Regions from separate parts of the Paenibacillus stellifer genome, predicted to be linked through region 1. Evidence: riboswitches for the same ligand, from Rfam matches in the RefSeq annotation. Region 1 holds a riboswitch; the other holds the start of a gene.
What was found. A riboswitch is a leader RNA that binds a small molecule or an ion and turns the genes downstream of it on or off. The one in region 1 is predicted to bind ZMP and ZTP.
Positions count from the first base shown of each region.

Region 2: another riboswitch for ZMP and ZTP. It lies ahead of PSTEL_RS24320 (TIGR01440 family protein); the one in region 1 lies ahead of PSTEL_RS20775 (IS110 family RNA-guided transposase).

Region 1 covers NZ_CP009286.1:4,521,337-4,537,130, forward strand. Annotated here, with positions in the region: gene PSTEL_RS20765 (macrolide family glycosyltransferase) at 1-993, opposite strand, end outside; gene PSTEL_RS20770 (phosphoribosylaminoimidazolecarboxamide formyltransferase) at 1,000-2,166, opposite strand; gene PSTEL_RS20775 (IS110 family RNA-guided transposase) at 2,566-3,861, opposite strand; ZMP/ZTP riboswitch at 4,004-4,085, opposite strand; partial or broken gene PSTEL_RS20780 (VOC family protein) at 4,199-4,553, opposite strand; partial or broken gene PSTEL_RS20785 (helix-turn-helix transcriptional regulator) at 4,583-4,900, shown strand; gene PSTEL_RS20790 (transposase) at 5,043-6,236, opposite strand; partial or broken gene PSTEL_RS27225 (WYL domain-containing protein) at 6,363-6,818, shown strand; gene PSTEL_RS20795 (transglutaminase-like domain-containing protein) at 6,827-7,435, opposite strand; partial or broken gene PSTEL_RS28745 (MerR family DNA-binding transcriptional regulator) at 7,571-7,678, shown strand; gene PSTEL_RS20800 (GGDEF domain-containing protein) at 7,684-8,103, shown strand; gene PSTEL_RS20805 (MBL fold metallo-hydrolase) at 8,220-9,185, opposite strand; gene PSTEL_RS20810 (metallophosphoesterase) at 9,744-10,679, opposite strand; gene PSTEL_RS20815 (ion channel) at 10,745-11,470, opposite strand; partial or broken gene PSTEL_RS28995 (hypothetical protein) at 11,700-11,840, opposite strand; partial or broken gene PSTEL_RS20820 (DUF3891 family protein) at 11,885-12,331, opposite strand; gene PSTEL_RS20825 (MBL fold metallo-hydrolase) at 12,445-13,311, opposite strand; gene PSTEL_RS28750 (hypothetical protein) at 13,463-13,591, shown strand; gene sdhB (succinate dehydrogenase iron-sulfur subunit) at 13,660-14,424, opposite strand; gene sdhA (succinate dehydrogenase flavoprotein subunit) at 14,499-15,794, opposite strand, start outside.
Region 2 covers NZ_CP009286.1:5,292,532-5,308,325, forward strand. Annotated here, with positions in the region: gene atpD (F0F1 ATP synthase subunit beta) at 1-1,372, opposite strand, end outside; gene atpG (ATP synthase F1 subunit gamma) at 1,500-2,381, opposite strand; gene atpA (F0F1 ATP synthase subunit alpha) at 2,624-4,135, opposite strand; gene PSTEL_RS24275 (F0F1 ATP synthase subunit delta) at 4,148-4,699, opposite strand; gene atpF (F0F1 ATP synthase subunit B) at 4,696-5,184, opposite strand; gene atpE (F0F1 ATP synthase subunit C) at 5,295-5,525, opposite strand; gene atpB (F0F1 ATP synthase subunit A) at 5,601-6,422, opposite strand; gene PSTEL_RS24295 (ATP synthase subunit I) at 6,452-6,829, opposite strand; gene PSTEL_RS24300 (AtpZ/AtpI family protein) at 6,822-7,016, opposite strand; gene wecB (non-hydrolyzing UDP-N-acetylglucosamine 2-epimerase) at 7,244-8,425, opposite strand; gene upp (uracil phosphoribosyltransferase) at 8,466-9,095, opposite strand; gene PSTEL_RS24315 (serine hydroxymethyltransferase) at 9,546-10,793, opposite strand; gene PSTEL_RS24320 (TIGR01440 family protein) at 10,826-11,419, opposite strand; ZMP/ZTP riboswitch at 11,568-11,649, opposite strand; gene PSTEL_RS24325 (low molecular weight protein arginine phosphatase) at 11,888-12,475, opposite strand; gene PSTEL_RS24330 (manganese efflux pump MntP) at 12,517-13,092, opposite strand; gene PSTEL_RS24335 (L-threonylcarbamoyladenylate synthase) at 13,365-14,498, opposite strand; gene spoIIR (stage II sporulation protein R) at 14,619-15,410, opposite strand; gene PSTEL_RS24345 (FtsW/RodA/SpoVE family cell cycle protein) at 15,585-15,794, opposite strand, start outside.

The DNA of each region.
Region 1 (15,794 bases):
GCTTTGCGGGATTACAATTAACGGAACCCCGTAATAAAGACCTTCATGGGTACTATTCATTCCGCCATGTGTTATAAACAATTTGGCATATTGCAGTACATCCGTCTGAGGAACGTATTGGTCTACGATGAAGTTCCCAGGTATTTTTCCCAAATCAGAAATTCGGACTCTGTCCCCGATAGCCATGACAATCGTATGCTCCGAGTTCCCAAATGCTTCGAAACAGAGCTTGTAGAAATCACTCGCCTGGTTAAAGACTGTGCCTAGCGAGATGTAAATTGGGTGGGTTCCCTTGATTGCAGTAAAGTCGAAGTGTGCTTGCGTTAACCGTGCAGTGATGGATGGACCTACAAATTTATAAGTCGTGTCAAAAGCTTCGCCGGAAGGTTGTAACTCCCTTGTTGTATAGACGATGGTAAGCGGTGCAGGATTACAAAATACTTCGTAAGGAGAGTGAATCTCCGCACCGTATTTTTCCTTGATGATGACCGTCAGGGTTTGAAATTTATCGTTAATTGGTTTCATGATTTCGGCAGGGGCATCTGTGAGAGATTGCGCCATTATGGTGTCGAATGATTCTTCGGTCTGGGCAAAAGAAGTGCAAGAGCTGATCGCAGGAAGCTTCAGAATTTGGGCAAGCATACGTCCACAGCCGAACATGGAATCATGGATGATATAATCAAAATGCTCTCCCTGGATTTGTTCAAGAACACTGGGGATAACGATATCTGCCGTAAGCAGAAGACCGCTGACTCTTTGGAGCAAATAATTCCGTCCGCCTGATATAAAAGCCTGGATAAACTTTTGACCATCAAAAGTCCGTACCGAAGCTCCCGTCTTCTCCATACGCTCCCGGAACGCTTCTATGCAAAAGTACACGACCTCTTCCCCACGCGACACAAGCTCCTGCACAACTCCAATCGTTGGATTGATATGTCCCTCTGATCCGCCATTAATAAATATAGAACGCGCGCCATTTCTGTCACTCCTCACGCAAATTTAATGATGGAACAATCGGATACCCGAACAGGCCATTACCATGCCATATTCGTTCGCAGCCTCAATGACTTGTTTATCACGCAAAGAACTGCCAGTTTGAACCACATATTTAACGCCGCTTTGGGCGGATCGATCGATATTATCGCGGAAAGGGAGAAAAGCATCGGAAGCATAGGACACTTCTTTTAAGCCGGCAAGCCACTTCTGTTTCTCGGATTTAGTCAACCGTTCAGGTACCGCATTAAAATAATGCCGCCACTGCATCTCTTCGGCTGATGTAAAATCTTCATTCGTCCATCCGTCTATTGCATTATTCATTTCGGTACGCGATATCCCTGCCCGGAAATCCATTCGACTTACGATTGGGTGCTGTCTGAGCCACCAATTGTCTGCCTTTCCTGCTGCAAGCCGCGTACAATGAATTCGTGACTGCTGCCCTGCGCCAATCCCGATCGTCTGACCGCCTGACGCAAAACAAACGGAGTTGGACTGCGTGTATTTGAGCGTAATAAGAGCAATAAGGAGATCCCTCTTCGCGTTGTCTGGGATGACTTGCTCTGTTGTTACAATGTTCTGCAGGACCGCCCCCGAAATCTCCGCATCGTTTCGCTCTTGCTCCATTGTGATGCCGAATACGGACCTTCTTTCAATCTTTTCGGGTATATAATCCGCATCCATTTCCAGTATAAGGTACTTTCCGTTCTTTTTCTTTTTGAGAAGCTCCAATGCATCCTCGTCATATCCTGGCGCGATAATGAGATCCGAGACCTCTTTTTTGAGTAAATGGGCCACGGTCACATCAACCCGATCACTGAATGCCGCACAGTCGCCAAATGATGACATTCGATCCCCCCCTCTTGCTCTTGCGTAAGCAATAGCCAAAGGGGACAGTTTCATATCCTCCACAAAATAAGATTTGACAAGCGAGTCGCTCAACGGGGAATAGACAGCAGCACCGGCCGGGCTGACATGCTTGAACGAAGCTGCCGACGGTTGGCCGATACTTCGTCTAAGCTCTCGAACAAGCTGGAAAGCATTTAAGGCATCCAGAAAGTTAATGTAGCTGGCTTCACCGTTCAAAATTTGGATTGGCAAGCTCCCATTGGTGTAAAGTTGTGCGTGCTGTTGGTGGGGGTTCATTCCATACCTTAAACTAATTACGCTCATCTATATCCCTCCCACTATAAATTAATAAAATCTCTTGTTTACTCACTCTTTCTCGGATTTTCACTCATTGACAGATCGAGAGATGGAGAAGTCATGTAAGGATGACATTATTTTCTGGAGGAGCCGGTGGCGGGAATAGAGGTCGGGGGATTATTTCCAACCCTTAGATAATTCCTCTGATCGCACCTTGGATATCCACACCTTCTTTTGACGGCTTACCCTCCCATGTCACGCTGGGTCTTAGCCCTTACATTCCTTCGTTCTGCCTCTCAAAAGGTGGACGCCGTTTCTTGCTCCTTTACAGGGTCGTTGCCCTTATGGAATAATTCCTACGGCTGCTCCGTGCTTCCGTTGTCTTGGCTCATTCCGGTCCGGCGGTAAACATGAATTCGGTTTGGCTTAAGCTGCCATCTGTAACTGAGCCTGACGCACCGGCCCTAACACGTCGTTTGCGTTGTACGGAACCTGCTTGGTTCCGAGCGTATGAAGCACGCGAATGAGCTTCCCACACAAGGCTACAAGGGATTGCTTTTTCTTGAGCGGATTTTGACTTCGCTTGGTGAAATACTGGTGCAGTGCCTTAAACTCGGCGTTCTTTGCCACCATGGGCATCACCGCCCGGAACAGCAGCGCCCTTAGGCGTGCGCGTCCACGTTTAGTAATACTGGATTTGCCCTTTTTCTTTCCCGAACTGTTCTCCTTGAGGTTTAGTCCGGCGAGCCGAATAATCTGCTGTCCATGCTCGTAACCGCTCAGATCCCCGACTTCGGCGAGAAACCCTGCCAACGTAACTACGGCTACGCCCGGAACGGTAAGCATCTCTTTCGTTCCCGGAATTTGAGCAAGGAGACGTTCCACCTCGGCCAGAATCTCTTCGAGTTGTCTGGCGAACATCTCATACTGCTCCAGAAGCGTCTTGATCTCCACTTTCGCTCCGGGAAGTCCTTCCGTAAGCCCGATGGAACGCCTCGCCGTTTCCATGAGGTGCAGCGCTCGTTTCGCCCCTACGGCTCGTTTTACGTCTTTTTTCCACCGCTGGACAATGGCCTCTGTGCCCATCTCTACGATTTCTCCTGGCGTTGGAAACTCGCTAAGCGTAATGCGTGATGCCTTGCCTTCCCAGTCTTTGAAGACCTGCGTGTACTCCGGAAAAAAGCGGTCCAGCCAGTTCTGCACCCGTCTTTGCACCTGCCCGAAGTTCACCATGATCTTCTCCCGAAGATTCATGAGAATCCGCAGGTCGGCGTAAACGCTCGTTGGCAGTTTGGGCTCGCTGTACTTCCCGTTTCGCACCAAATCGGCAATGACCTTGGCATCTTTATAGTCATTTTTCGTGGGTGAATTGTCTTCCAGTTCTTTGCTTTTGTGTACGTGATGCGGATTCACAATGACCAAAGGAATGCCCTGCCGCCCTAAATATTCCGCCAGCGTAAACCAGTAGTGTCCGGTGGGCTCAATACCGAAGAGGACGTCACTCTTGGCATGCTCCTGCTGAAGCTCCTTCATCCACTGAACCAGTTGCTCGAGTCCGGCACGGGTATTAGAGAACACACAATCCTTACCCAGTTCGATCCCTCGAAAGTCTATGGCGCGAGCCACATGGGTATCTTTGGCGATATCTGCGCCGACCACGAGGGTATTTTCGGAAATTCGGGTGATTCGTTGATTCTGTTTCTTCGATTGTTTATACTTCATGATAGAGTGCCTCCTATGCTGAAATTGTTCTTTGGTCGGAACGTTTCCCAGTATACAGAAGGCGCTTTTTTCATTCAAACCTCAGATTAATTCATTACAGGAATGGCTCCGTAAATAAATAAAAGTACCTGATAATAATCAGATACTTTGCCCAGGCGTACGGCGGATAATAATATGTGCTCCCCCGTGGTTTGTCCACGTTTACGCCAGTCACACATACCAAATATTTACTTATAGTAGTCCCAAAATCTCGAAAAATCAAGCAGGAAACGGCCATAATCGTTCCATTGACCATACATTCGATGGCCTTCACTTGCAAGACCATTTTTAGAATGAGTTACTGTTTGTTGGATATTACATTATCGAGAAACTGATCTGCATCGCTATTGAATTTCCAGTTAATTGAAAATTTATCAACCAGCATTCCAAAGCAGGTTATTCCCTTTGACCAGCTCACCTGTTACCGCCTTCATTGAAGGCAAAATGTCCGACATCATGATTTTCCCGCCTGCGAATTCTATGGAAGACTCCATGATCATATTCAACTCATTTTCCGGCATTGGGTAGTCTGGATTTTGCGGGATATCCCCGAATTTCACTTTTTTTACTTCAATTGCGTTTAAAGCCTCCGAGTAAAATTCAATCACTTGTTCTGCAATTCCATCAAAGTTTAAATAGGCAATAGCTGACATAAGGCATACCCTCCTTCTTGTTAGAAAATGAATTCGCGCAATTATTTAACGTTTCCAAAAGAACAATTCTTCGCGATATGGAAACCTTGAGTTTATCCAACATCCCGATCTATTCGGTCAATGGAGTTCATGGCGGCTACGGCATTATGGATGAATACAAGGTTGATAAACGTCTGTTAAGCAGCTCCGACTTGGAGAATATATTGACTGCGCTCGGCGGATTGGAACAAATCCTGATTAGCGAAGAAGTTGAAATAACGATCAAAAAAATAGAAGCCATGGTTAGCCCATTGACTCCTAAAGGTTCAATTCAACTGTCTTTTTATGATTGGGAGGGTCGGTCTGAATTTCATTTGATTATTTAGATGAGCATTTTGCATAATTCATATTTTGATTTAAAGTCAAAGTTAGGTTACAACGAAATCTCAGTGTTGTGAGAGTGGAGTGAAAAATAGACAGACGGACAGAATTTCAATGAATCGGAAGTTTTTAAGCGGCGTTCTGTACTCGTTGCTTCGCAATGGCAAGCGCAGAGGCAAGTAACACAATCGCATTTAAATATTGGTGAGTTGTCACTTTTTGAATCCCCCAGACGTGAAGCTGGTCTGCAGTTAAATAGGTCTTCATTCGAGAATTGCAGCGTTCTACACTGGTTCGTTTATTGTAAAGTTCCTTCCAGCCTCGGCTTTCCCGATGCGGTAGCGCATAACGCCGGAGATCCGTTTGACTGTTGATTTTAACCACCATTCCATAATTGGAGGACGAACAAGCGGCCATGCCCAAAGGACAATCCACTTGACCTGTCGCATGTGGACAACGGAATTTTAAATGCACCTTTTCCTGTCCCCAATACGTCATGGGAAATCCCATCGAACAACAGGGCGTGCCTTTGCGGGTAATCCCCGCTGGCGGTTCCTTTTCATTCCGTGGATTCAGCGGAATAATGGCTTGCGCCTTGACGTTCCGGGCGGCCTCGTAGTTTTTTATTTGGTCGTAGCCCGCATCCAGCATGAAGAATTTCACTTTAGATTTCGCAGCGACAGTCGTCATGAGTGCAGGCCCTTCGTCTCCGTCGTTCACATGGGCAGAGGTCACCTTGAGCGCCATGGGAAGTTCACTTTTGGCATCGACGGCCAGATGCAACTTATAGCCAAACCACTTGACTTTGTTGCCAAAGGTGTCAAACTTGGCACCCCAGTTGGCATTGCCGGTGAGTTCACTTTTTCGCTTGGGTTCCTTTTTCTCGTAAGCGTGAATAGCGGCGCTGTCGATAGCGACATGAGTTCCGTCGATGATTCCAGCTTCTTGGCACTGAGTCACAAGATCCTCAAACAACTGCTTGGCAAGGCCTTTGCCAGTCAACTCGGCAAAGACTCGACTTAATGTAGAAATCGAAGGAGCGGGGATATCCAGTCGAAGCCCACATTGGTAACGGAAACGGAGGTCAAACTTTAGTCTGCGCGCTAGGCCGGTGAACGTATCGATATTCTCTAAAGGAGCTGCGAGTAGCGCGCGAAGAATGCCTTGACGACAGTGTCCGTCTGCTCCTCGGGGTGAGGGATTTCTCAATTCTCTTGCGTAAGGTCGCAGGTCCAAAGCGCTGAAAAAGATGGGCAATCGCTCTTTCGATTCGATTTTTTGAAGCTCTTCAAAGGAAAATAGACTTTCTTGGAGAATATACATAGTGACTTCACTCCCTTGGGTTTTCTCGTTTGGTCACTTGAAAACTTCTCCAAGTTGGGGTGAAGTCCTTTTTTATGCTCAAAATTGCTTTGTGTAACAAGGGCTTAGATTAATGCAAAATGCTCAGATAAAAATGGCACTGCGACGAAAAGAACGGTCGAGCCCTATCAGCTTCATTTTAGCGAAACGAGTTGGTATCTGAAGGGATTCTGTTTAGAGCGCATGGGATATAGAACGTTTAAACTATCCCGGATCGATCATCTTAATATGAATGAACAAAAGTTTAGCCCTAGAGATGATCTGTTGAAGCAAGAGCAGGAAGCAAGTTATCAACCGGAGCTAGTCGCTGTCAAGGCGTTGATTTCACCTGGCATCAAAGATCAATTCATTGAAAGGTACGGTCGAAAAAGTATTGAATCCTATAGCTCTGAACTTTTCTTGGCAACAATCTGTGTTCCTCAAAACAGTATTGGATTTCAATTCTTAGCAAGTTTCGGTACAAATCTAGAAATCGTAGAGCCTAAATCATATGTTGAAGAATTTCGAAGTTATTTACTTCAAATGGTGAATCGTTCCCGATAGCTTAATCTTCACAACTGGTCGGGTAGACCATGAAGATACATATTTATGCAGTTAGAGTTGGTTTTTAACGCTTCGATGGTCTTAACATTCGGAGACTTATATATGGTCAAATAGTCAGCCTCGTCATAATCTTTTCGGATCGGAAAGGCAAGTCTTTCTTCATTCAATGAAAACTCTGCGTGGATTCCAGGTTTATTGCCTCGTGCATCCAAACGGATCCACGTTCTCAATTCCTGTATATAAACAGCGTTTAATGCGTGAATACAATATCCCGTATCTGGAGTGTCCCCGATCGTAAGTCGTTGATAACAGAATCCAGATGGTATGCCTGCTCTTCGCAACATTGCACACAAAAGGTTCGCTTTTGCATAACAAATGCCTTCATTATGAATCAATGTTTCCGATGCGGAACAAGTAATTCTAGAACTCTGGATATCCCAAGAATGGTCAATCTGATCTCTGACATATTCATACGACTGTTTAATAAAATCCACTTGATCTTGTGATGATGCTGCCAATTTGGAAGTCAATTCAGCAATCAGGAGGTGATCATAATCGACCTCTGCTGTCATGGTCAAGTAATCGTCAACGACTTGCGATTCACAGATAAGATTCATTATTTTATCCACCTTTAAACAATAACGGGAATTTTTCGGTTCTCTATTCGGGAGTATTGACTTTCCTGCTGTGGTAAGGTTTATGCTTTACGAAAGAAATTCCGGCCGGAATAACTTGCGAAAGGGTGTCTTCGTTTGAAAATTGGAGAGTTCGCAGAATTGAATTGTGTTACTACAAAGATGCTCCGACACTACGATGAGATTGGGTTGCTTAAGCCCGCGGCAATTGATCCCTGGACAGGCTATCGATCCTATACATCAGAGCAATCCCATCTTTTGAATTGGATTATGATTTTGAACGCATCGAGATTACCTCAGCACTTAATGAACAGATCCCGGTTTTTCGGTTTGACATCAGCCACTTCAAACAAGTTAATGACGATTACGGCTTCGAAGCAGGAGATAACGTTATTGTCGCTTGTTATAAAATGATTGAATCCAACGTTAAAAAGTATATAAATCATGCAACCATTGGCCGTGCGCATGGTGATGAATTTATTATATTTGCCAAAGCGAGCAAAGACGTGACCAACCAAACCGCTCAAAGTATCATCAACGCTATGAAAAGTTTTGATTTTGCCACGATCGGCTGTCCGAAACAAATGGGATGCTATATCGGAGGTCTAGTCGGACAGTTCAAAAATAGCACAAATATTCGAAAAAAATAATCGAGGATTCTATAGAAGTTATTGACCGCGCAAGGCGAAATGGATCCAACTCGTTCACCATTGAATCATACCGTGTCTAGAAACAATCTATACCGATGCATGGAATGCCGACTTCCTTAATCCTCTAACTTAGTGATCATGTCATACACTTTACTCAAATTCGTCTTAAAGTATGTAGTAAAGTACCAGCTACGATACAATTCCGGTACTTCAATCTCATCAATGCTGTTCTTACTTTGAACGGCTTCTGTCACGATTGCCATAATATCGGTTATATATCCCTTCACTTCGTGAAGTTCTTGCAAAGAGCATACTTCGCCATGTCCCGGTACGATCGTTTCTACATCCAGCAGTTCGATCTGCTCCAAAATATTCAGCCATTCCTGAGGATTTGCATATGTCAAAACCGGGTGATGTTTGGAGAGCACCAGATCCCCTATTACGACAATTTTGTCTTCCGGGATGTACACAATTGCATCACTTTGCGTGTGTCCCCCGCCAAATGTAATGAGTTGAATGCTACGATTACTGCCATGTATGGTCATCTGCTGATCAAAAGTTATTGTCGGCAGCGAATGTACTAGATTGGGGAGCATCTTCATAAACTCACGGTCACTAGCATTTTCCCATGCCATTTCCCTTTTTAACTTTTCATCCGTCTCTTGTTGTATTTGCTCTTTAAATTCTTCGATAGCCTGATACAATTGCTCCGTGTTTTCCCGATATTGGGCTAACCTGTCTCTGGCAAAAGTATTCATAATCTCACGAGTAGTTGATGTTGAAATAATATGAGCCGCTGGTAAAAACACTTGATTTCCAGAGGTATGATCACTATGCCAATGCGTGTTGATTACATAGGATACAGGGTTTCCCGTGAGGTACTCTGCGGCAGCTTTCAAATCCTCTGCAGCCTGTATTGTCGAGAATGTATCTACGACAAGAGTTGTATCGCCTAGATCAATGATTGCTGCATTCCCCAAAGAACCGGTACCTGGAACCGCAATCGCTGCAATTACACGATCAGCGATATAATTAAGCCGAAAATGATCGGAGCCTCTAAATGATTCGATCCTATTTTTCATAGTAATCTCTCCCTCCCAACATGGGAATATACTATACTCCAAATCTATGCGGCAGACAATAATATTTTCCCAAAAAATGTAGACTGTATAAGCTGAACCTATCAAGGATGCAAAGCTAATTTACAAACCCTTGTGAAGCAAGGAGAACGGCATTGCGCAATTGCAGGCTAATTGCTAATTCCACTCGCTGCTGCACTCCTCTCCCCCGAAGACGCAAAAGACTCTTTTCCAGAGCGTCATCAGGCAGATTCACTTCGGCGTACCGAAGGACATGCGAAGCATTGAACTGGAATTCAACCCGCAAGAGCTTTTCTTCAAAAACTTGCCCCTATTTGTGATACGGTTCACCATACCACAAATAAACGATTCTCCGCATTAGCTTCTCGCCTTCTGACCGTCAGCAGTTTTATCCAGAACCTGCTGCTTAAATAAAGAGCCCTACCCCCAAAGGACAAAAAAATGGACCCGATATTCTCGGGTCCCAAGCCATCTATATTTCAAAGGGGGTCATGCGTCTATTGTAACCTGTCAGTATTAGAGTTAGGTGACGGGTTTATTTCATTTGTGTAACAGTGTGAACACCGTTATTTCCGGCCGGCACATGAAGCGAAAAGGCATGTATGTCTCGCCGAAGCCCCGGCTGACATACAGCTTCATCTGCTGCGTCCCCACCGTGTAGAGACCGCTGACATACTTGGTCGCTCCCTTCGGAACAAACAGCGGTCCCGCAATAGGAAGACGAATCTGCCCCCCGTGGCTGTGTCCCGACAACTGAAGCTGGATGGAGTACTCCTGCACCTGATCCGCATAATCCGGTTCATGCATCAAGAGCAGGGTGAACGTTCCGGGCGGAATCCCTCCGAGCGCCGCTTTGGGGTCAGGTCCGGGGACGCCGATCAGCACATCCTCCATCCCTGCAATTGCAATGGATGCATCCCCCTTTGTCACAAGCACATGCCGGTTGCGAAGCACCGTGAACCCCGCCTGCTCCAGAAATCCAATCAGCTTCTCGGCATTCTTGTAATCATGGTTGCCCAGTATGGCGAATTTCCCGAGCGGAGGCTTCAGCTCTGCGAAGAGCGGGACGGACTCCTCCAGATCCTCGGAATAGCTGTCGACGATATCGCCGCTCAATACAACCATATCCGGGTTGGCCGCCTGAATATGCGGAATCAGTCTCTTCACATCTCCCGCATCCTTGTTGAATCCGAGATGCACGTCGCTGAGATGAACGAGCTTCATCCCGGAAAAAGCGGCGGGCAGCTCCTTCCAGCTAAGAGTCAGCCGGGTTGTTTCGAGCCAGCGGGGTTCTCCCTGCCAGCTGTACCCGCCGGTAAGAAGCCCCACCCCCACAACGGTGGCCGCGCCCCGGGCTAGAAACTGGCGGCGGGTTATCCGGCGTTTGCCAGCACCTGTTGAATCCGCCGAGACAGGCGATTTGCCCCCTCCTTCCGGAACCGGGGATAGGGGAAGGTTGGAATTCGGTTCAGTCATTGGGGCAAGCCTCCTTTCAAAGCAACATCCGGATTGAATCTGGAACAGTACGGATTCTGATTTGTTCAGCGGCGTTTGGTGCCGCCTTCTTTTTCAACTAACACATCATCCACCGCTTCGTCCGCTTCTTCTTCTACTTCCTCTTCCAGGTCGACTTCCACCTCCGCCTTGATCTCCTCTTCCGTCTGGGGGCCGAGTATTTTGCGGAACAGACCCAGCATCGACAGGGCATACGCTACCGTAATGAAGCTGAAGCTGATCTGCATAATGACCACGAGCCTTGCGGTATTGTCCACCGGGGATATATCCCCGTACCCGACGGTCGTGAACGTGGCGACGCTGAAGTAGAGGAATGTGATCAACTGGGTCGGCAGGTCCTGCCCGATTCCATCGCCGTGGAAGGAAGACTGGCCGAATAGCTTGTAAATCGAGGTGTAGACGATTGTGAAGAACAGGATGCAGATTACCGTCGCTCCGCTGATCCGGAGCAGCGTCGACTGCATGGTCACTTCCTTGCTGTTCGATTCCTTGATTTCATGAAAAATAAATATCAGATAAAAAATGACTGATGCCAGGCAGAACAGCACGATCAGGGCCCGCATGCCCCGGCTTCCCGTTACCAGAGTATCCAGGCTGATCAGATTCAGCAAATCCTCCACGGAGAACAGCACGTAGATGAGCAGCGGAACAAGAAGAACACCTTTGCTTACCCACCGCACCTTTACCCGGTAAAAAAACAAAGCCAGTGACACGACAAGCACCGTGTTCAGAGTCCACATCCATCCGTCCATGTCGTTCGCTCCAGTCCTTGCCAGCCCTGATTCAGGCGTACTAGTTGGTCCGGTTTAGCGGTCTATCTGTTACTCGTTATCCCCGTTACTCCGTTATGGTAATCGTAACCGGTGTCACCGGCGTATCGGCATAGGCCGCCGCAAGTCCACGGGATTTAGCTTCACGGATCGGGACCCGCCGCAGCGGCAGCATAATCTCGAAGGCTTCGGTGAATGGAAACGGACCTAGCAGAAGCTCCGTCCCCCGCCACTCGGCGGCAACCGTCCGTCCTCCGGTACAACCAAAATCTTTGGCGGATGGAAAGCCCTCCCTGAACCAGGGATGGAAATCCTCCTTCGGCGTGCCGGGCTCATGCAAGGAGAGGAACAACGACAGATCGTCGCAGAACTGCAGCAGCTTGCCGTCATAGTAGAGTTCGTCTTCACCGGGAGCCTGTCACTCTCTTCCAGCCTCCGGTGAATGGCGGAACGCCGTTTCTCCTCTTCCTGCATATAAACCGTCAGCTCCGGGCTCTGCTCGCCCGACACCTCGATCAGCCGCTCGTAATGCAGGCTGCACAGCAGCGCACCGTATAGGGTTGACGCTTCGATCTCATCAAGTCCCCGCCGATAGAAGGTCAGCTTCGGAGTCACGGGAAAATCAATGAACGTATAAGGCATCTTGGCCTGATCGTTCCAGAAGGGCGTCTCGTCCAGATCAATCCAGCCCCTGTCATGATTCGCGATGGCATACAGCACCTCATCCCTTCGACTCCGGGAAGCCTGCTCTATCCGAAAGCGCGCCGCAAGCTCGGCGGCCAGCAGGCCGTGGTCATGCTGCTTGATCATTACAAAATGCTCGTCCTGTACCCGACAAATCAACGAAAAACCCCCTCTCGACCTGCAGGTCTGCCTGTGTAATACGCAGATTATAACATATTTACCCCTGTGATTCGGAATTGCACCCCTGCGCTTCTTCGGGATACCCGGCCTGCTCAGCGGGACTTGAACCCTTCCAGGAAATAGCCGACTCCCTGCATCAGATCGCCCGGGAGTTCCTCCGTCTTCAGAAAGGCCTTCATCTCCCGGATGATTCTCTCCCGGTCGGGACCGGTCTCCCGCGCAATCCTGGCAAGCTGCTCCCAAGCTTCCAGATCGCGCCGAAACTCCGGCCCGCTCATCGGCAGGCCGTGGGATTCGACATACCAGTCGGCGCCATAGGCATAAGCACCGGCAAGCAGACGCAGGAACGAGCCGCTTGTGTACCGTCTAGGCCCGCCGTAGACGGACGGACCAAGGGCATCGCCCAGAAAGAGCACTTTGTCTTCGCGGACATGCAGGTAGCAGCTGTCGGCGGAATGATCGCCTCCCATATGAACCATCTCGCATACGACGCCTCCCAGGTCCAGCTCGATCCGGTCCTGGAACAGCAGATCGGGCTGGATAATCCGGATGCCGCTCCGCTGCCCGCCGTACTCCTTCCGGATGTCTGCCGCGCTGCTATCGCTGATGATCTCCTTGCGCACCAGCTCGTCCAGGCAGGCATCGGACCCGTCCAATCCCTTCAGGACGGCCATGGCGCGGCCCGTCTCCGCATGGGCTGCGGCGGGGATGCCGTTCCAGGCCGACATTCCAAAGGTGTGGTCCCAGTGCCAATGGGTCAGCACCATCATGTCCGGCAGCGGGATGCCGTGCTTCGCAAGCTCTGCGCGGAACAGCTCCGCATGGGCCGGCGAATTGCCGGCATCCATGAGCAGCGTGCGCCGCTCTCCGGAAATGGCCGCAAGAATGGGACGGTCCGTCTCATGTTCGGCATGCATGATGAACACATGCGGGGTTAACCGTTCATATCGATGGGTCATGGAAGATTCCTCTTTTCCGCGCGTGACTTGCGCTCTGGAGTGGTTGGGACGGCTAGCGTTTCATTATAGGCCGCCGTCTGTGCATTCTATGTTGGAGGAAAACAGCCTTTCAGGCAACCCCCTCCCCGCAGGAGATTTGGAGACAACGGGGATGCTGGAGACGATAGGGATGCTGGGAGACGACTGGCGCCGCAGGGATGGCGAGGGTGACAGGGATGTTGGAGATAACAGAGACGACAGACATGCCGGGAATGACAGGGATAAGACATCGGCCGCGTGATTGACAGCACAGCGCCGCCGGCAAGATCCCCGGCGGCGCTTATAGTGAAGCCATACAATGCAGCTAGGCTACACGCCCAGCCAGCGCTTGAACATATGCTTCGTCGTCTGCTTGTTGATCTCCGCGATGGAGGTCGTCAGCGGGATGCCCTTCGGGCAGGCGCGGACGCAGTTCTGCGAGTTGCCGCAGCCCTCGATGCCGCCGTCCGTCATCACCGCCTCCAGGCGTTCGTCGGCGTTCATTTCCCCCGTCGGATGTGCGTTGAATAACCGCACCTGGGAGATGGCCGCCGGACCGATGAAGTCGGTCTTCGCGTTGACGTTCGGACAGGCTTCGAGGCAGACGCCGCAGGTCATGCACTTCGACAGCTCATAGGCCCACTGCCGTTTCTTCTCGGCCATCCGCGGTCCGGGACCGAGATCGTAGGTGCCGTCGATCGGTATCCAGGCCTTGACCTTCTTGAGCGCGGTAAACATCCGGCTCCGGTCGATGACCAGGTCGCGCACAACCGGGAAGGTCGCCATGGGCTGGACGCGGATCGGCTGTTCCAGATTGTCGATCAGCGCGGCGCAGGCTTGCCGGGGCTTGCCGTTGATGACCATGGAGCAGGCGCCGCACACTTCCTCCAGGCAGTTCGATTCCCAGCATACCGGTACGGTGTGCTCGCCCTTCGAATTGACCGGATTGCGCTGGATCTCCATCAGGGCGCTGATCACGTTCATGCCCGGACGATAGGGGAGCTCAAATTCCTCTGCATACGGAGCACTGTTCTGGTCGTCCTGGCGGGTGATGATGAATCTCACTTGTTTGGGAGCCGCCGCCGATTGCGCCATGTTAATCCCTCCTGAAAGTTTTGATAGGATTACTTCGTTGATTCACTTCGTCAAAACTTGCTTCGAACGCGAGCCTATTTATCCTTCGAATAATCGCGCACCCGGGGCGGGATCAGCGATACGTCGACGTCCTCGTACGTAATCTGCGGACCGTCCGGCGTCCAGGCCGCCTTCGTCGTCTTCAGGAACTCCTCGTCATTGCGGCTCGGAAACTCGGGCTTGTAGTGCGCGCCCCGGCTTTCGTTCCGCAGCAGCGCACCCTTCGTCATCGCCTCCGCCAGCTCCAGCATGTTCCACAGCTGCCGGGTGAACGCCGCACCCTGATTATTCCAGCGCGAAGTATCGTTCATGTTGATCTGGCGGTAGCGCTCCTTCAGCTCTCTGATTTTGCCGATAGTCGCCTCCAGCTTCGGGTTGTGGCGCACCACGGTCATGTTGGCCGTCATCCACTCGCCAAGCTCCTTGTGAATCACATAGGCGTTCTCCGTACCGGTCATTTTCAGGAGGTTGTCGTACTTGTCCTGCTGGGCGCGGCTTGCGCTGTCAAATACGGATGAGGACACATCCTGTGCTGATCTTTTCAGACCCTTGATATATTCAACGGCCTTCGGACCCGAGACCATCCCGCCAAAAATCGCCGACACCAGCGAGTTCGCGCCCAACCGGTTCGCGCCGTGATACTGGTATTCGCATTCCCCGGCGGCGAAGAGCCCCGGAATGTTCGTCATCTGGTTATAGTCGACCCACATGCCGCCCATAGAGTAATGGACTGCCGGGAAGATTTTCATCGGAATTTTGCGGGGATCGTCGCCCATGAACTTCTCATAGATTTCGATTATGCCGCCGAGCTTGACGTCCAGCTCCTTCGGGTCCTTATGCGACAGATCGAGATAGACCATATTCTCGCCGTTAATTCCGAGGCCCTGGTCGACGCAGACATTGAAGATTTCACGGGTCGCAATGTCGCGCGGCACCAGGTTGCCGTAGGCGGGGTATTTTTCCTCAAGGAAGTACCAGGGCTTGCCGTCCTTGTAGGTCCAGATGCGCCCTCCCTCGCCCCGGGCCGATTCACTCATGAGGCGCAGCTTGTCGTCGCCGGGTATGGCCGTCGGATGGATCTGGATGAACTCGCCGTTGGCGTAATGAACGCCCTGCTGGTACACCGCGCTTGCCGCCGTGCCTGTATTGATCACCGAATTGGTCGTCTTGCCGAAAATAATGCCAGGCCCCCCGGTCGCCAGAATCACCGCATCCGCCGGGAACGTCTCGATCGCCATCGACCGGAGATCCTGCGCGCAGATGCCGCGGCACACGCCCTCGTCATCCAGCACGACGGACAGAAATTCCCAGTTCTCGCGCTTCGTTACGAA
Region 2 (15,794 bases), 770 kb from region 1:
GCTCGATTGTACCTACGAACAGGAACGCGGCTTCCGGAAGATCGTCGTGCTTGCCTTCTAGAATTTCTTTGAAGCTGCGAACTGTTTCCTTGATCGGCACGTAAGCGCCCTTGAAGCCAGTAAACTGTTCGGCAACGTGGAAAGGCTGCGACAGGAAGCGTTCCACTTTGCGGGCACGGGCCACGATCAGCTTATCTTCCTCGCTCAGCTCATCCATACCGAGGATGGCGATAATATCCTGAAGCTCGGTGTAGCGCTGAAGCAGCTGCTTCACGCCCTGAGCTACATTGTAGTGCTCTTCTCCGACAATTTCCGGCGCCAGAATACGCGAGCTGGATGCCAGCGGGTCAACGGCCGGGAAAATGCCTTTTTCAGAGATTTTACGTTCCAGGTTGGTCGTCGCATCCAAGTGAGCGAACGCCGTCGCCGGAGCCGGGTCGGTATAGTCATCCGCCGGCACGTAAATCGCCTGGATCGAAGTTACCGAGCCTTTCTTGGTGGAAGTGATCCGTTCTTGCAGCTGACCCATTTCCGTTGCCAGCGTAGGCTGGTAACCTACCGCGGACGGCATGCGGCCGAGCAGAGCGGATACTTCGGAGCCCGCTTGCGTGAAGCGGAAGATGTTGTCGATGAAGAGCAGCGTATCGCGGCCTTCCACATCGCGGAAGTATTCCGCCATGGTCAGACCCGTCAGCGCTACGCGCAGACGCGCACCTGGCGGTTCGTTCATCTGTCCGAACACCATCGCCGTCTTCTTGATAACGCCGGATTCGGTCATTTCACCGTAAAGGTCATTCCCTTCACGGGTACGTTCGCCAACACCCGCGAATACGGAAATACCGCCATGTTCCTGGGCGATATTGTTGATCAATTCCTGGATCGTTACGGTCTTGCCTACGCCGGCACCGCCGAACAGGCCGATCTTACCGCCCTTGGCGTAAGGTGCGAGCAGGTCGATAACCTTGATGCCGGTCTCCAGGATTTCAGCTTGCGTCGACAGCTCGTCAAAGGTCGGAGCTGTGCGGTGGATTGGATTCTTCTGCGCTTCAACGATTGGTTCACCGTTATCAATCGCATCGCCCAGTACGTTAAATACCCGGCCGAGTGTAATATCGCCAACGGGAACGGAAATCGGAGCTCCTTGATCTATCGCATCCACACCGCGGACCAGTCCGTCCGTGGAGGACATGGCGATACAGCGAACCAGATTATCGCCCAGATGATTGGACACTTCCAGGGTCAGCTCTTTATCGCGTCCATGCTCTGCGCTGGCTCCGATTTTGACTGCATTGAAAATTTCAGGCAGCTGTCCGCGCTGAAACTCAATGTCGACAACCGGACCCATAATGCTTACTACGCGTCCTACGTTCATCTATGTTTCCCTCCTTGAAAACTGTTACCTCAATAAAAGAAACGGTTTCGTCTTCCTCTGAAAGAGGAGGGCTTCCGTCTGTGGAAAAAGTCATAACCCTTAAGCGGCAACGCCTTGCCGGTCTGTCTTAAGACTGCGCGTTCGCACCGGCAACGATTTCGGTTATTTCCTGGGTAATCGCTGCTTGGCGGGCACGGTTGTAGGTCAACGTCAGATTGCCGATCATCTTCGATGCATTCTTGGTCGCGCTGCCCATCGCGGTCATCTTCGCGCCAAGCTCACTCGCCTTGCCGTCCAGAATTGCGCTGTAGATCAGCGTCTCTGCATATTTCGGAAGCAGCACTTCCAGCACGCCTTCAGGCGAAGGCTCATATTCATAGCCTGCCTTCAGCTCGTGCGTCTGGCTGTCTTTCGCCGCCTCGCCTACGCTGTCCATAGGAAGCAGACGTTCCACTGTCGGAACTTGGCTGATCGGATTTACGAACACATTATAGCAGATGTAGATTTCGTCGAATTGCCCCTGCTCGAATTGGCCAACCGCCGAATAGGCGATCGACTTGATGTCGGCGAAGGAAGGCGTATCGGAAAGCTCGGTGACTTCCTCGACGATCGGATAGTTCCGGCGTTTGAGATGGTCGCGGCCCTTGCGTCCGATGACGAAAATCCCGTACTCATCAGCCGATTTATGGCGTTCCTGGATCAGAGTCGTCACTTTCCGCAAAATGTTGGCGTTGTAACCCCCTGCGAGACCGCGGTCCGAAGTGACTACAATATAGCCGGTCTTTTTAACAGGACGGCTCACCAGCATCGGATGCTTGACACCGTTCGTTCCAGCCGCGATATTCGACACGACTTCTTTCAGCTTCTGCGAATAGGGGCGGGCTGCTTCCGCTTTCTCCTGCGCTTTTCTCAGCTTGGAGGCGGCGACCATTTCCATCGCTTTGGTGATTTGTCTCGTATTCTGGACGCTTTTGATTTGACGCTTGATATCACGCATGCTTCTTGCCATGATTTTCACCACCTATAAGCTTTGGCGAAGCCAAAGCTGACTTCGTAAGCGTAATCTGTGCCTTTGGCGAAGCCAAATGGCATCGTAAGCATAATCTGTACTTTGGCGGGCCAAAGCTGACTTCGTAAGCATATGTTTGTAGCTTTTGGGCTGAGGCCGAAACGGTCGGCCTCGCCACACCACCGGACAGACGGTCAGTCGGCCCGGCTTCCAGCTTTTATGTCATTCGCACCAGACTTGAATCAGCTGGTGGCGAAGCTCTTTTTGAACTGTTCGATCGCGGCCTTGAGGGCATTCTCGTTATCAGCAGTCAGGTCCTTCGTTTCCGTAATGGAAGCGGCCACTTGCGGCACATTGCTGTCCATGTAGGAGAGGAATTCTCTTTCGAAGCGTTTAACGTCCTTAACCGGAATATCATCCAGGAAACCCTTAACTGCCGTGTACAAGCTGATAACCTGATGTTCGACGGACAGAGGCTGGTTGACACCCTGCTTCAGGATTTCCATCATCCGCGCGCCGCGGTTCAGACGGGCTTGGGTGGATTTATCCAGATCGGAACCGAACTGGGCAAAAGCCTGCAGCTCGCGGTACTGGGCAAGGTCCAGACGGAGCGAACCGGCAACCTTCTTCATGGCCTTGATCTGCGCGGAGCCGCCTACGCGGGATACGGAGATACCGACGTTGATAGCCGGACGCTGACCGGAGTAGAAGAGATCGGATTCCAGGAAGATCTGGCCGTCCGTGATGGAAATTACATTGGTCGGGATGTATGCCGATACGTCGGAAGCCTGGGTTTCGATGAACGGCAGAGCCGTCAGCGAACCGCCGCCGAGTGCGTCGCTCAGCTTGGCTGCGCGTTCCAGAAGGCGGGAATGCAGATAGAAGACGTCGCCTGGGAATGCTTCACGGCCCGGAGGACGGCGGAGCAGCAGGGACAGTTCGCGGTAAGCCGCAGCTTGCTTGGACAAGTCATCGTAGATAACGAGAACGTGCTCGCCCTTGTACATGAAGTACTCGCCCATTGCGCAGCCCGCATACGGAGCGATATAGAGCAACGGCGACGGCTCGGAAGCCGAAGCGGTAACGACGATCGTGTAATCAAGCGCGCCGTGGCGGCGCAGCGTTTCGACAACCTGTGCTACTGTGGATTGTTTTTGTCCGATGGCAACGTAGATACATTTCATGCCGTTGCCCTTTTGGTTGATGATCGCGTCGATCGCGATCGCGGTTTTACCGGTTTGACGGTCACCGATAATCAGCTCGCGCTGTCCGCGGCCGATCGGAACCATCGAGTCGATGGCTTTCAGACCAGTCTGCATTGGCTCATGTACCGACTTACGATCGATAACGCCAGGAGCGTTGTTCTCGACCGGACGGAATTCCGTCGTTTCAATCGGACCTTTGCCGTCCAGCGGCTGACCAAGCGGGTTCACGACGCGTCCCAGAAGAGCTTCGCCTACAGGAACCTGCATGATGCGTCCCGTACGCTTCACCTGGTCGCCTTCACGGATTTCAGTGTACTCGCCGAGGATTACAACACCGACGTTGCTTTCTTCCAAATTGAGCGCCATGCCTACGACTCCGTTGGAGAACTCCAGCAGCTCGCCGGCCATTGCATTTTCCAGACCGTATACACGGGCGATCCCGTCGCCGACTTGAATAACGGTTCCGATTTCGGCTACTTCTATATCGGATTTATACTGCTCGATCTGACTTTTAATCAAAGTGCTGATTTCTTCAGGTCTGATGCTCAAGTACGCTCACCCCTATCTTCTGTGCTTATCGTTAAAGGATTTTTCCAGACGTTCCAGCTTGCCGGAGAGGCTGCCGTCATACAGCGTGTCGCCGATAACAACCTTAAGCCCCCCGAGCAGGCTCTTGTCGATAACATTCGTTGCACGGATCTTGCGGCCGGACAAGGCGCCGAACTCTTCGGCAACAGCGTTAAGCTCCCGTTCGTCCAGTTCAAATGTGGAGTACACGGTAGCGTCGGCGAGGCCAAGGCTCTCGCCTTCGATCTTGATATAGCTGTCCAGAAGTTCGGCCAGGATGCTCATTCTGCCGCGCTCCACCAGGAGCTCAAGCGTATTGATCACAACACTCGACAGTTTGCCTTCCAGCGCCTTCTTGAGCACGGCCAGCTTGTCTTCCCCGGAGATTTTCGGGGTGCTGATGAACCGGCCGAGGTCGGAATCGGATGCCAGCGCGGATACGAGAGCCTTCAGCTCCTCTTCCACTTCCAGCGTCTTGTTCTCCTCCAAGGCTACCTCGAACAAAGCCTTCGCGTATCTCTTGGCAACTACCGCATCCTGACTCATGATCTGCCCCCAACCTCTTTGAGGTATTGATCAACGAGTTCCTCCTGCGCGGCGTCCGAGCTGACTTCCTTCTCAAGCAGCTTGGATGCGATTTTGACGGAAGCCGAACCGAGCTCGCTGCGCAGCGCCTCGACGGCTTTGTTCTTCTCGTTCTGAATATCGCGTACAGCTTCTTCCTTGATGCGGGCCGCTTCCGACTTGGCCTGCTCGAGGAGCTGTTCGGTTTGCTTCGTACTCGTCTGTCTGGATTGCTCGATGATGTCGTAAGCTTCCTTGCGCGCATCCTGGAGCGCCTGCTTCTGCTCTTCTACATAAGCGACCGCCTGCTCCCGAGTCTGCGAAGCTTCGTTAATCTGCTGCAGGACAAGCTCGCGGCGTTTCTCCATGACGGAGAACAAAGGTCCGAAAGCATACTTGTTGAGCAGGAAATACAAGATCAGGAAAGCGATCAGCGCCAGGACGAGAGATGTGAATGAAAAATGCACGTGGGTCACTCCTTTCCGGTAACTTCATTATCCACCCAGTGGACAGATCTTGAGCCAAAAAGAAAGCGCGGAGGGCCGTGGCCTTCCCCGCCATGTCTTTGGAATTTGGATTATGCTCCAGCGTTTGCGTAGAAAATGAAGGCAAGAACGACACCGATAATCGGCAGGGCTTCGACCAGACCTACACCGATAAACATTGTTGTCTGCAGCGTGGACTTAGCTTCAGGCTGACGGGCGATACCTTCTACCGTTTTACTTACGATCAGACCGTTACCGATACCGGCGCCAAGAGCGCCCAAACCTACCGCGATTGCAGCCGCGATGTATGCCATAACTCCCATTTGATAAATCCTCCTTAGAGATGTGTAATGTTGGTGTTTATTTCAAGACGGACGCCGAAGCGTTTCCGTCCGGAATTAGTGCTCTTCATGCGTATCAATCGCTTGCGAAATGTACACGAACGTCAGAATGGTGAAGACGAACGCCTGGATCGAACCGACAAATATACTGAAGCCCTGCCAGATCATCAATAGCGGTACTGAAGCAACTGCTCCAACAATACTGCTTGACCCCAGCGTAATAAGGACTGATATCAGTACCTCGCCGGCAAAGATATTGCCGAATAGACGCATGCCGTGCGTCAGCAGCTTAGAGAACTGCTCGATCAGATTGATGGGCAAGAAGAAGGCGAAAGGCTGTAGGTAATGCTTGAAATAGCCCTTCGTGTTGCGCGTTATGCCCAAGAAATGAACGAGTACGAAGATCATTCCCGCCAATCCCATGGATACGGACGCGTCAGCCGTCGGTGATTTCCACCAGGCGACTCCGACTTCAACCTCTTCTCCAGGGTTAGCCACTTGTTCATCATGAATCTTCTCGGTTACGGACACGATTTCATGGCCAAAAATATGGGCCTTGCTGGCATCCGTATACTCGGTCACGATCCCGAAGGGAAGTCCGAGCATATTGCCGACAAAAATAAACATGATGAGCGTCATTCCCAGTGAAAGAAATGGCTTGCCCTTTTTCAAATCCATAGTGCTTGAAATCAGGCCTTGAACGAATTCGACGACCCATTCCATAAAGTTCTGCATTTTGCCCGGATTCTCAACAGACAGATTGCGCGTTGCCAGACGGGCGATAACAAATACGATAGTGCAGGTTACAACTAGCATCAAGATGATGGACAGGTCGAATCTAAGCCCGCCCAGTTCAATGATCGGTGATTCATGTATCATGTTTCTCACCCCTTTCTCAGCAGCAAGGTTCAATCCTCATTTAACACCATAATAAATCCTACGATAAAGAGCATGAACTGTCCCGCCACCAGACTCGCACAAACGGCGAGTTCATTGAAATAGTGAGGGTATTCCAGTGCAAGCACAATCGCGAGAATGGAGGTAGCTACTCTGACGCCGAATCCGAGGGTCGCCCCTTTCTTGCTTCCTCCGGCGGCGGCGTTTGTAATTTTCCGAACCTTGTAAGCCATGTACAACACATTGAGACAACTAACAGAAGCACCGAGAACGATCCCGTGAAAGACCGTGCGCCTATGGGGCATGATCTCCGCAATAATGAAGCAGACGGCAATGATCCCCATGATTGTCATAAACATTAACTTGTTCAGCTTGGAAGTGTCATTCATTGTTGTCCCTCATCACCTTTTTGATTATGGAAACAATGCTCAACGCTCCCGACAACATGCCGAAGAGAACGCCTGCGCCAATCCAGAGTCCGGGATTGCCCCACTTGTCTCCAAGCCAGTTCCCAAGGTAATAGCCGCCCAGCGTACAGCCGGCAAGATCGACACCAATCGCTGTCACAAGTCCCATTGCCTGTAGAGATCTTCCCGTGTTTCGGTCTCCATTATTAGGTTGTTCCGGCTGTTTCATAGTATCCCACCCTTGGAATTCCAATTCATTTTACTGAATGTTACAAGAGTTTGTCAACGTAGCCAAAACCGGGTCAAACACAGTTGTAACTATGAAAATAATCACAGCAAAACGTTACAAATCCAGATAAACCGGACAGTTTTACTGTACGCTTTTTGAAAACCTTTTTACAGATTGGCTTCTGACACTTTTTTAGTATCTGTGAACATTCTGTGAAATTGCTCCGGACGCTCTTGATTAACTCCGAAGTGATGCAGAATCGCATCGACAATTCGTCCCGATGCTCGGCCATCTCCGTACGGGTTGGCGGCCCGGCTCATTGACTGATAGAGGTCCTGATCAGTCAACAACGCATGTGTCCGTTGATACACCTTCTCCTCGTCCGTACCAACCAGTTCCAACGTTCCGGCCTCGATGCCTTCCGGGCGCTCCGTGGTATCGCGCAGCACGAGAACAGGAACTCCGAATGAGGGAGCTTCTTCCTGCAAACCGCCGGAATCAGTCAAAATCAGGTGAGTATGCGGATAGAAATTATGCAAGTCCACGACATCCAGCGGATCGATCAGCTTGATTCGGGGATGATTGCCCAATATCTCGTATGCCGGTTCCTTCACGGCCGGACTCGGATGTACGGGATAACAGATGGCCACATCTTCGAACTCATCAGCAATGCGTTTCACGGCACGGAAAATATGACGGTGCGGTTCGCCTTGGGATTCCCTGCGGTGCGCCGTCATCAAAATTAGCCTTTTTCCTTGTGCCCAATCCAGTACAGGATGCCGGTAGCCCGGCTGTACGGTATATTGAAACACATCGGTCACGGTATTGCCTGTGATATAAACACTTGATTCTTTTTTGTTTTCATGTCTCAAATTGCCTGCTGACCAGTCGGTCGGAGCAAAGTGCAGATCGGCCAGAACACCGGTCAATTGACGGTTCATCTCCTCCGGATACGGGGACAGCTTGTTCCATGTCCGGAGTCCGGCTTCAACATGTCCAACCTGGATTTGCTGCAGGAAGGAAGCGTAGCTGGCGAGGAAGGTGGTCAGCGTATCACCGTGAACCAGAACCAGGTCAGGCTTCGCCTCTCGCAGAACCGGTTCCAGTCCTTCGAGCACGCGGATACTGATTTCATTCAGTGTCTGGCGGTTCTTCATGACATCCAGATCATAGTCCGGCACAATCTTGAACACTTCGAGCACCTGGTCCAATAGTTCGCGGTGCTGCGCCGTTACGCATACAATCGACTCGATATGCTCGGAATGCTTCTGAAGCTCAAGAACAAGCGGCGCCATCTTGATCGCCTCGGGTCTTACCCCGAATATCGTCATTACCTTAATCTTTGACATATCCCCTGTCCTTTCTTCTGCGTTGCCTTCTGTCTTCGAATTATTTGGTTCCGTACAGCCGGTCGCCGGCATCACCAAGCCCCGGTACGATATATCCGTGGTCATTGAGGTGCGAGTCAAGCGCCGCAACGTAAATATCGACATCGGGGTGAGCCTCCTGAACGGCGGCGACGCCCTCCGGAGCGGCGATCAGATTCATCATTTTAATCTGGGTACAGCCCCGGTTCTTCAGGGACGTGATGGCTGCGATAGCGGAGCCTCCGGTAGCCAGCATCGGATCAATGACAATCAGTTCACGCTCCTGCACATCCGTAGGCAGCTTGATATAGTACTCTACGGGCTGCAGGGTCTCCGGGTCGCGGAACAGGCCGACATGACCAACCTTCGCCGCAGGCAGCAGCTTCAGGACGCCTTCCAGCATGCCGAGTCCCGCCCGAAGAATCGGAATGAGCCCCAGCATTCTGCCGGAAATGACCTTGCTCTCCGTTTCGGCAACCGGGGTCTGAACGGTAATCGTCTCCAAAGGGATATCCCGCGTAATCTCGTACGCCATCAAAGTAGCCACTTCGTCTACATGCTCTCGAAATTCCTTCGTATTGGTCCGCTCATCGCGTATGAAAGTCAATTTGTGCTGGATCAAAGGATGATCGCATATTACCAGTTTTCCCATTCATTGTCCCTCCGAGTTGTAAGTCTTGTCCAGACCGCAGACGAATCTCTTCCTTCACGGCTAAATCCTGTCTATTATATCATCACCGTGAGCGCTTTTCACTAAGAACAAACGTGCAGAAATGGAGGCGAGACCAGTCCCGAAGTCCCGGACGTACTGGACTTTGCTCCGGATTATGAGGGGTTCCTTCCATTCCCGGAAGTTCATTCATGTTTTGTCTTCCCCGTTTTCATTTATTGCATACTTTTCACAATATTTTCACGCCTTTTCTTGAAAAATGCATGAACATTCGATACCTTTTCATACGCTTTCCAGCGTGACAGGTACCTCTTTTTTGTGAACATTCTGTTACATCCGATTCTGTGCATAAACATGCTAAAAAGGCCCCCATATGACCGAAAGCGGACATATGGGGGCCTTACAGCGAACAGCCGCTCGCCGCGATTCTTCTTAGTACTGAAGCTCCGGATAAATCGGAAAGCGTTCCGTCAGGGAAGCGACCCGAACGGCAGCGTCTTTCAGCGACGCTTCATCCTTCGGATTCTTCAGAACCAAAGCGATGATGCTGCCGATTTCGGTCATAGCTTGCTCGTCCATGCCGCGGGAAGTTACAGCAGGTGTACCGATACGGATACCGCTCGTGACGAACGGGCTCGTCGGATCAAACGGAATGGCATTCTTGTTGACGGTAATACCGATGGAGTCGAGTACCTTCTCGGCGTCTTTGCCCGTAATGTTCAGGTTGCGCGTATCCACGAGCATCATATGGTTGTCGGTGCCGCCCGACACAATGTTGATGCCTTCGCCGGACAGCGTCTCGGCCAGCACCTTGGCGTTCTTCACTACATTTTCCGCATATGTCTTGAAGGATGGTTGCAGCGCTTCACCGAATGAGACAGCCTTGGCTGCGATGACATGCATCAGCGGTCCGCCCTGGGAGCCCGGGAATACAGCCTTGTCGATGGCTGCGGCCCATGGCTGCTTGCACATGATCATGCCGCCGCGCGGTCCGCGAAGCGTCTTATGGGTTGTCGTCGTTACAAAATGCGCATGCGGCACAGGGCTCGGATGAGCGCCTGCGGCAACGAGGCCGGCGATATGCGCCATATCCACCATGAAAAGCGCGCCGATATCATTTGCTATGGAAGCCAGCGCTTCGAAGTCGATCGTACGCGGATAAGCGCTCGCTCCCGCAACAATCAGTCTCGGACGATGCTTGAAGGCAGCCTTGCGCACTTCGTCATAGTCAATCAGGAAGGTATCTTCTTGTACGCCGTAAGCGACGAAATTGTACAGGAGGCCGGAAGCGTTAACCGGGCTGCCGTGCGTCAGATGGCCGCCGTGGGCCAGGTTCATGCCGAGCACAGTATCGCCAGGATTGAGGGCGGCCAGATACACGGCCATATTCGCCTGCGCTCCGGAATGCGGCTGCACATTGACGTGGTCTGCTCCGAACAGCTGCTTCGCACGGTCACGGGCAAGATTCTCAACGATGTCAACATCCTCACAGCCGCCGTAGTAGCGCTTGCCAGGATAGCCTTCGGCATATTTATTCGTGAGGACGGAGCCCATAGCTTCCATAACGGCTTCACTGACGATATTCTCCGAAGCGATCAGCTCGATATTCGCCTTCTGGCGTTTCAGTTCCAGTCCCATTGCCTTTAGCACTTCAGGGTCGCTCTTGCGCAGTTGTTCCATTTTACTTGATTCCTCCCTAATTATAGTAGAAATTAATCACATAACCGAGAACCGCTTGTCTCCTTCTTCGCATAGACCGCCCGCTCGCCGCCGATCAGCGGCGGCCGGGTATAAGCCGCATTGACTCGGGCCTCTCCGATGTAGCGCAGCGAAGGACGGAATGGCACCGCCACACGGCGGAGGTGCATGCCAATCAGTGTTTCTCCGATGTCGATTCCGGCATGGGCTTGTACACTTTCGGCCAACACCGGATCGTCCATCGAGTTATAGGCCGCGGCCCCCAGCGAGCCTCCTGCTCCGGGAATCGGCACCGCTGACACCTCGCTTAGGCCATAACGTTCGAGCACCGCGCGCTCCATGACAATCGCCCGGTTGAGATGCTCGCAGCACTGATAGACGGGGGTGAATCCAAACTCTTCAGCCGCCTTCCGGACACCGGCCAGCAGCTGTTCGGCCACCTCCAGCGCGCCGCTCGTTCCGATGCGTGCACCCGCTACTTCGCTGGTGCTGCCTCCAATAACGAGCACTTTTCCCTGCCCGACCTTTCCTGCCTCAGCCAGCTCCTTAAGCACGAGGAAAGTCTGATCGGCAAGGGATTGCTCCGCGCCTGTTCCGTTATCTTTCACCGTGGTACCTCCTTAAAGTCCAGAATGCCAAAACCGGCAAGCCAAACGCGACACCCACCGTCAACAGAGAATCCGGAAGACGCATCCTTCAATAAAAAAGCGCCTTATTCAAACAAAAAAGAGCAGTCCGCAGGCAGCTGCGGATTTGCTCTTTCGCCCAGGCGACCGGCCGTTTATCCAGGTGCTCCATCGTGGTTGATCCACATTTGTCGCCAGTTACACCCGGACCGTTAGTTTTGTCTATATCTTAAATCATCATTAGGCGAAAATCAACCGTTTGGGGGTAAATACCTGACATTAAGGATAAATGCCTAGAGCATCTTCCAGACGCTGGGCGTTACCGAAAAATCGGAAATCCCTGTTGAACGCGCAGCTGGTCATGCTCAAATTATTTCCGAGCGAAACCCTGCCATACTACTGCAACTGCCTGCTTCCGGCTATACCTCCGGCGGGAACATCCCGCTTTTATTATTGTAAGCGAAGAGCTTCCAGCTTATCCAGCAGTCTGTGCAGCGAAGAGCGAATTTCGGCAGCGGCGTATTCATAGTCCTCCCGGCTTCCGCCGAAGGGGTCCATGATATCCGTGCTCGGAATGCGCTGGCGGATTTCGATAATCCGCTCCAGATCAGCCGCCTTAGGCTCTTGCCCCAGCGAGGCCGCAAGCTCCGTACCGGCATAGAGGCTGTCCAGCTCTTCCAGATCGCGCCGCACCGCGTCTTCATCCTGAACATACTCTTTAAGAGTATGGGTCTTCGTAACGGCAGAAGGATAATAGTGCAGTACATGCCGCTTGTGGCTCTGGGTGAGCGTCAGCACCAGATCCGCCCAGTTCAGCAGATCGGCCGACAGCTGGGAGGATGTAATGTTGTCCGTGATGCCTTCATCCCGCAGTATGCCCGCCGCGTGTCTGGACATCGACGTCCCGGCGATTGCGGACACCCCGGCGGACCGCACCTCCAGTTTGACTCCCCGCTCGGCCGCCAGCTTGCGCAGAAGTCCCTCGGCCATCGGACTGCGGCAGGTATTGCCTGTGCAGATGAACAAAATATGAAGCATGCAGATCACCTCCATGGGATTTATCGTTTGCCGCTATTGTATCAGAAGATGAACAGCAAGCCAAACCCCAGCAGAATGGCTCCGCCAATCGCCTCCCCATATTCACCCATCCCCCGGCCGACGCGTCTGCCGAGCAGCAGTCCGGAGATCGACATCATGCCGCCGCAGGCTCCAAAAGCCAGCACCGTCAGCAGCACATGGCTCACAAAGACGCCGAGCGACACGCCGACCGAGAACGAATCGATGCTGACGCTCAACGAAATCAGCAGCATACCCCATAGCGTGCGGTGATCAAAGCCTCTCATCTCCGTATTATCAGCCGTGCGGAAAGAGTTGATGACCATATGCACGCCCAGCGCGACGAGCAGCCCGCCTGCAGCGACTCCGGACACTCTTCCCAGCAGATGACCCACATAACTTCCGGTAACCAGACCAAGCAGAGGCATCAGGACATGAAAAAAAGCGACCATAAGACTCATCTGCAGCACATGCAAAAGGCGGATGCCCTTCATTCCGATTCCGACACCCAGCGAAAAAGCATCCAGCCCTAGCGCAAAGGCCATGATGGCAATCGTAAGAATCTGGCCTGCACCGGTCTGTACCTCCGCCACGCCCATGATGAACCCTCCCATGCTTCCCGTTATCTGTACAAGACACGATATGCGGGGGGGCGGACAATCATTCCAGGGTTTGGACAAAACAGAGGCGCGGCCCGGCGGATGTCGCATGGAAACGGCAAGTGGGGATTCACCTTCATCCCGATCAAAAAATGAGGTGGCGTGTGGCAGCCGGCGGCGGCTGATGCGTCCAGTCCGCGTCAATGAGCCGTCCGGCAGCGGCCGACGCGATCAGTCCGTGTCAATGAGCCGACTGGCGACGGCCTCAACGATCAGTCCGCGTCAATAACCCGACCGGCAGCGGCCTTCATCAGCCGGTTCATAATGGCGGAGCCGAGGCCGGTATCGGGGCAAGCCTCGGACAAAATATAGCCGGCCCCGGCCTCATCAAATTCCCGGAGAGCAGCGTACAGGGAATGCGCGGCCTGCTCTGGCGAGGCCAAGGGCCCCAGCGAGACGACGCAGGAAGCCGCGCCGTCCGGGTACAGGGACCGATGCTCCTCAAAGAGCATCAGTCCCGTGACTTCGCCGCGCGCCCGGGCTTCCGCGAGCAGCGCGGCCGCCCTCTTCGCCGCGCGCTCCGGCGAAGAACCCGTCACGACGCTAAGCGTGCCCCGCGGCGCGTAGTGCGCGTATTTCATGCCCGGCGCACGCGGCGCCGGGCCATTGCCCCCCGCCTCCGCCTGATCCGGAGGCGTGAAGTCGGCCGCCGCGTCGGCGCCAGTGACCGGCGCTCCCCCGGCCGCGGCCGACAGCTGCTGCGCCGTGACGCCGCCCGGCCGCAGCACGGTAATCCTCCCGCCTTGCTGCACCTGCACGACGGTCGATTCCAGACCGACGCCGGAAGCGCCGCCGTCGATCACGCCGCCGATCCGCCCCGCGAGATCGTCCAGCACATGGGCGGCCAGCGTCGGGCTCGGCCGGCCGGAGCGGTTGGCGCTGGGCGCAGCGACGGGGCAGCCGGCGGCCTTCAGCAGCGCCAGCGCCACGGGATGGTCGGGCATCCGGATGCCGACCGTATCAAGACCCGCCGTCACGCGGGGCGACACGGCGCCAGGACGAACGGGCAGCACAATGGTCAAGGGTCCCGGCCAATAGGCGTCCATCAGTGCCCGCGCTTCTTCCGGCACCTCCGCAACCAGTTCGGCCAGCAGCGCCCGGTCCGCGATGTGAACGATCAGGGGATTATCGGACGGCCTGCCCTTCGCCTCGAAAATCGCCTCGACCGCCTCCGTAAGGCGGGCGTCAGCTCCCAGCCCATACACCGTCTCTGTCGGGAAGGCGACAGTCCGCCCTTCCCTCAGCATCTCCGCAGCCTCCTCCAGCGCCGCGAGATCGGCAGCGTTCGCGCGCCACTGCTCCGCCTCATCGTCGGCGGAGTTCAGCTTCCACACCTTTGTCTCCATCTTGTCATGCCTCCGGTCACTTCATTTCGAATCTCGATTCAACAGCAGGCGGCCCCACCTTGTGGAGCCGCCCTGTCCAATATGAAAATAGTACCATACCCTAACGCAAAACCATAGATTTTAAGCGAACAGCGACCGGAACCATCCCAGGACGCTCTTCAGGAAATCCCAGACGAAGAAGCGAACCTTTGGCTGGGCGGAAGCTTCGCTTCCGCTTTGTCCCGAGCCGTTCGAGTCGTTTGTGACGGCGCTCCCGCTGTTTTGCGTACCTGCCGCCGAGTCCGAACCTTTGCTATCGGCGCCATTTTCACCTTTGCCCGATTTCGCTGAAGTCTGGACCACCTTCGATTCACCCGCCGGTTTGGCCGCCGCGTCACCCGATCCGGCATCTATGAAGCAGAGCGGCGGGAACAGCACGCACCACCAATTCTGTCCCTCCCCGGCACCCAGCGTAATCCGCAGCGCCTCATAATCGCCCGCCGGGTAGACGGTTCCGCCATACAGCTTGGTCGGAAATGGAACGACGCCCAGCTCCACTTTATACCCGTAAGCAAGCCCCCGCTTGTCGAGTTCTTGTCCCACCAGCTTCTCAAGCTCCGGCAGATGCTCCCGGATGACCGCTCTGGCCTGATCCAGGCTTTGCGGATTTTCCAGCTTCGCCACCCAGCCGTTCATCTCCTCTACCACCCGGTCCCGGATCTGGCGCTTCACCAGCTGGTCCCCGGCGCTGTCCGAGTTGGCCAGAATGCGCAGGCGTATCGACTGCTCGGGAATTGGCCCGCCCCCTACGGCGGCGTCGGTCTTTTGACTTTCCCAAGACATCATAATCATCATTAAAATACTAATCATAATAGCAGTATGCTTAACCAGTCTCCGCAGAGCATCTGCGGACTGCCGTTCATCGTGCTTCATTTCCCTCTCCCCCTCCGCGTCCTTCTGATTCCCAGTATGTCCGGGAAAGGGATTCTCCAAACCTATGAATCTATCGGATTATCAAAAAAAAGAAGCCGCAGTCTCCTCAAGGAAGTCCGCGGCTTCTCCAAATACACCCGAATTATCACCCGGTGCCGAAGATCCAAGCCCAGCTTAACGCTGACTCGCCGGCTTGCCGGTATAAGTAGCCGACGGGAGGTCCTCCTCGACTTCCTGGCCGTGCAGCTTGACGCTCATCGCGATGCCGATGCTGGCCATGTTGATCAGCAGCGACGTTCCGCCATAGCTGATAAAAGGAAGGGTAATCCCGGTCAGCGGCATCAGCCCGATAAAGGCTCCGATATTTTCAAAAATCTGATACAG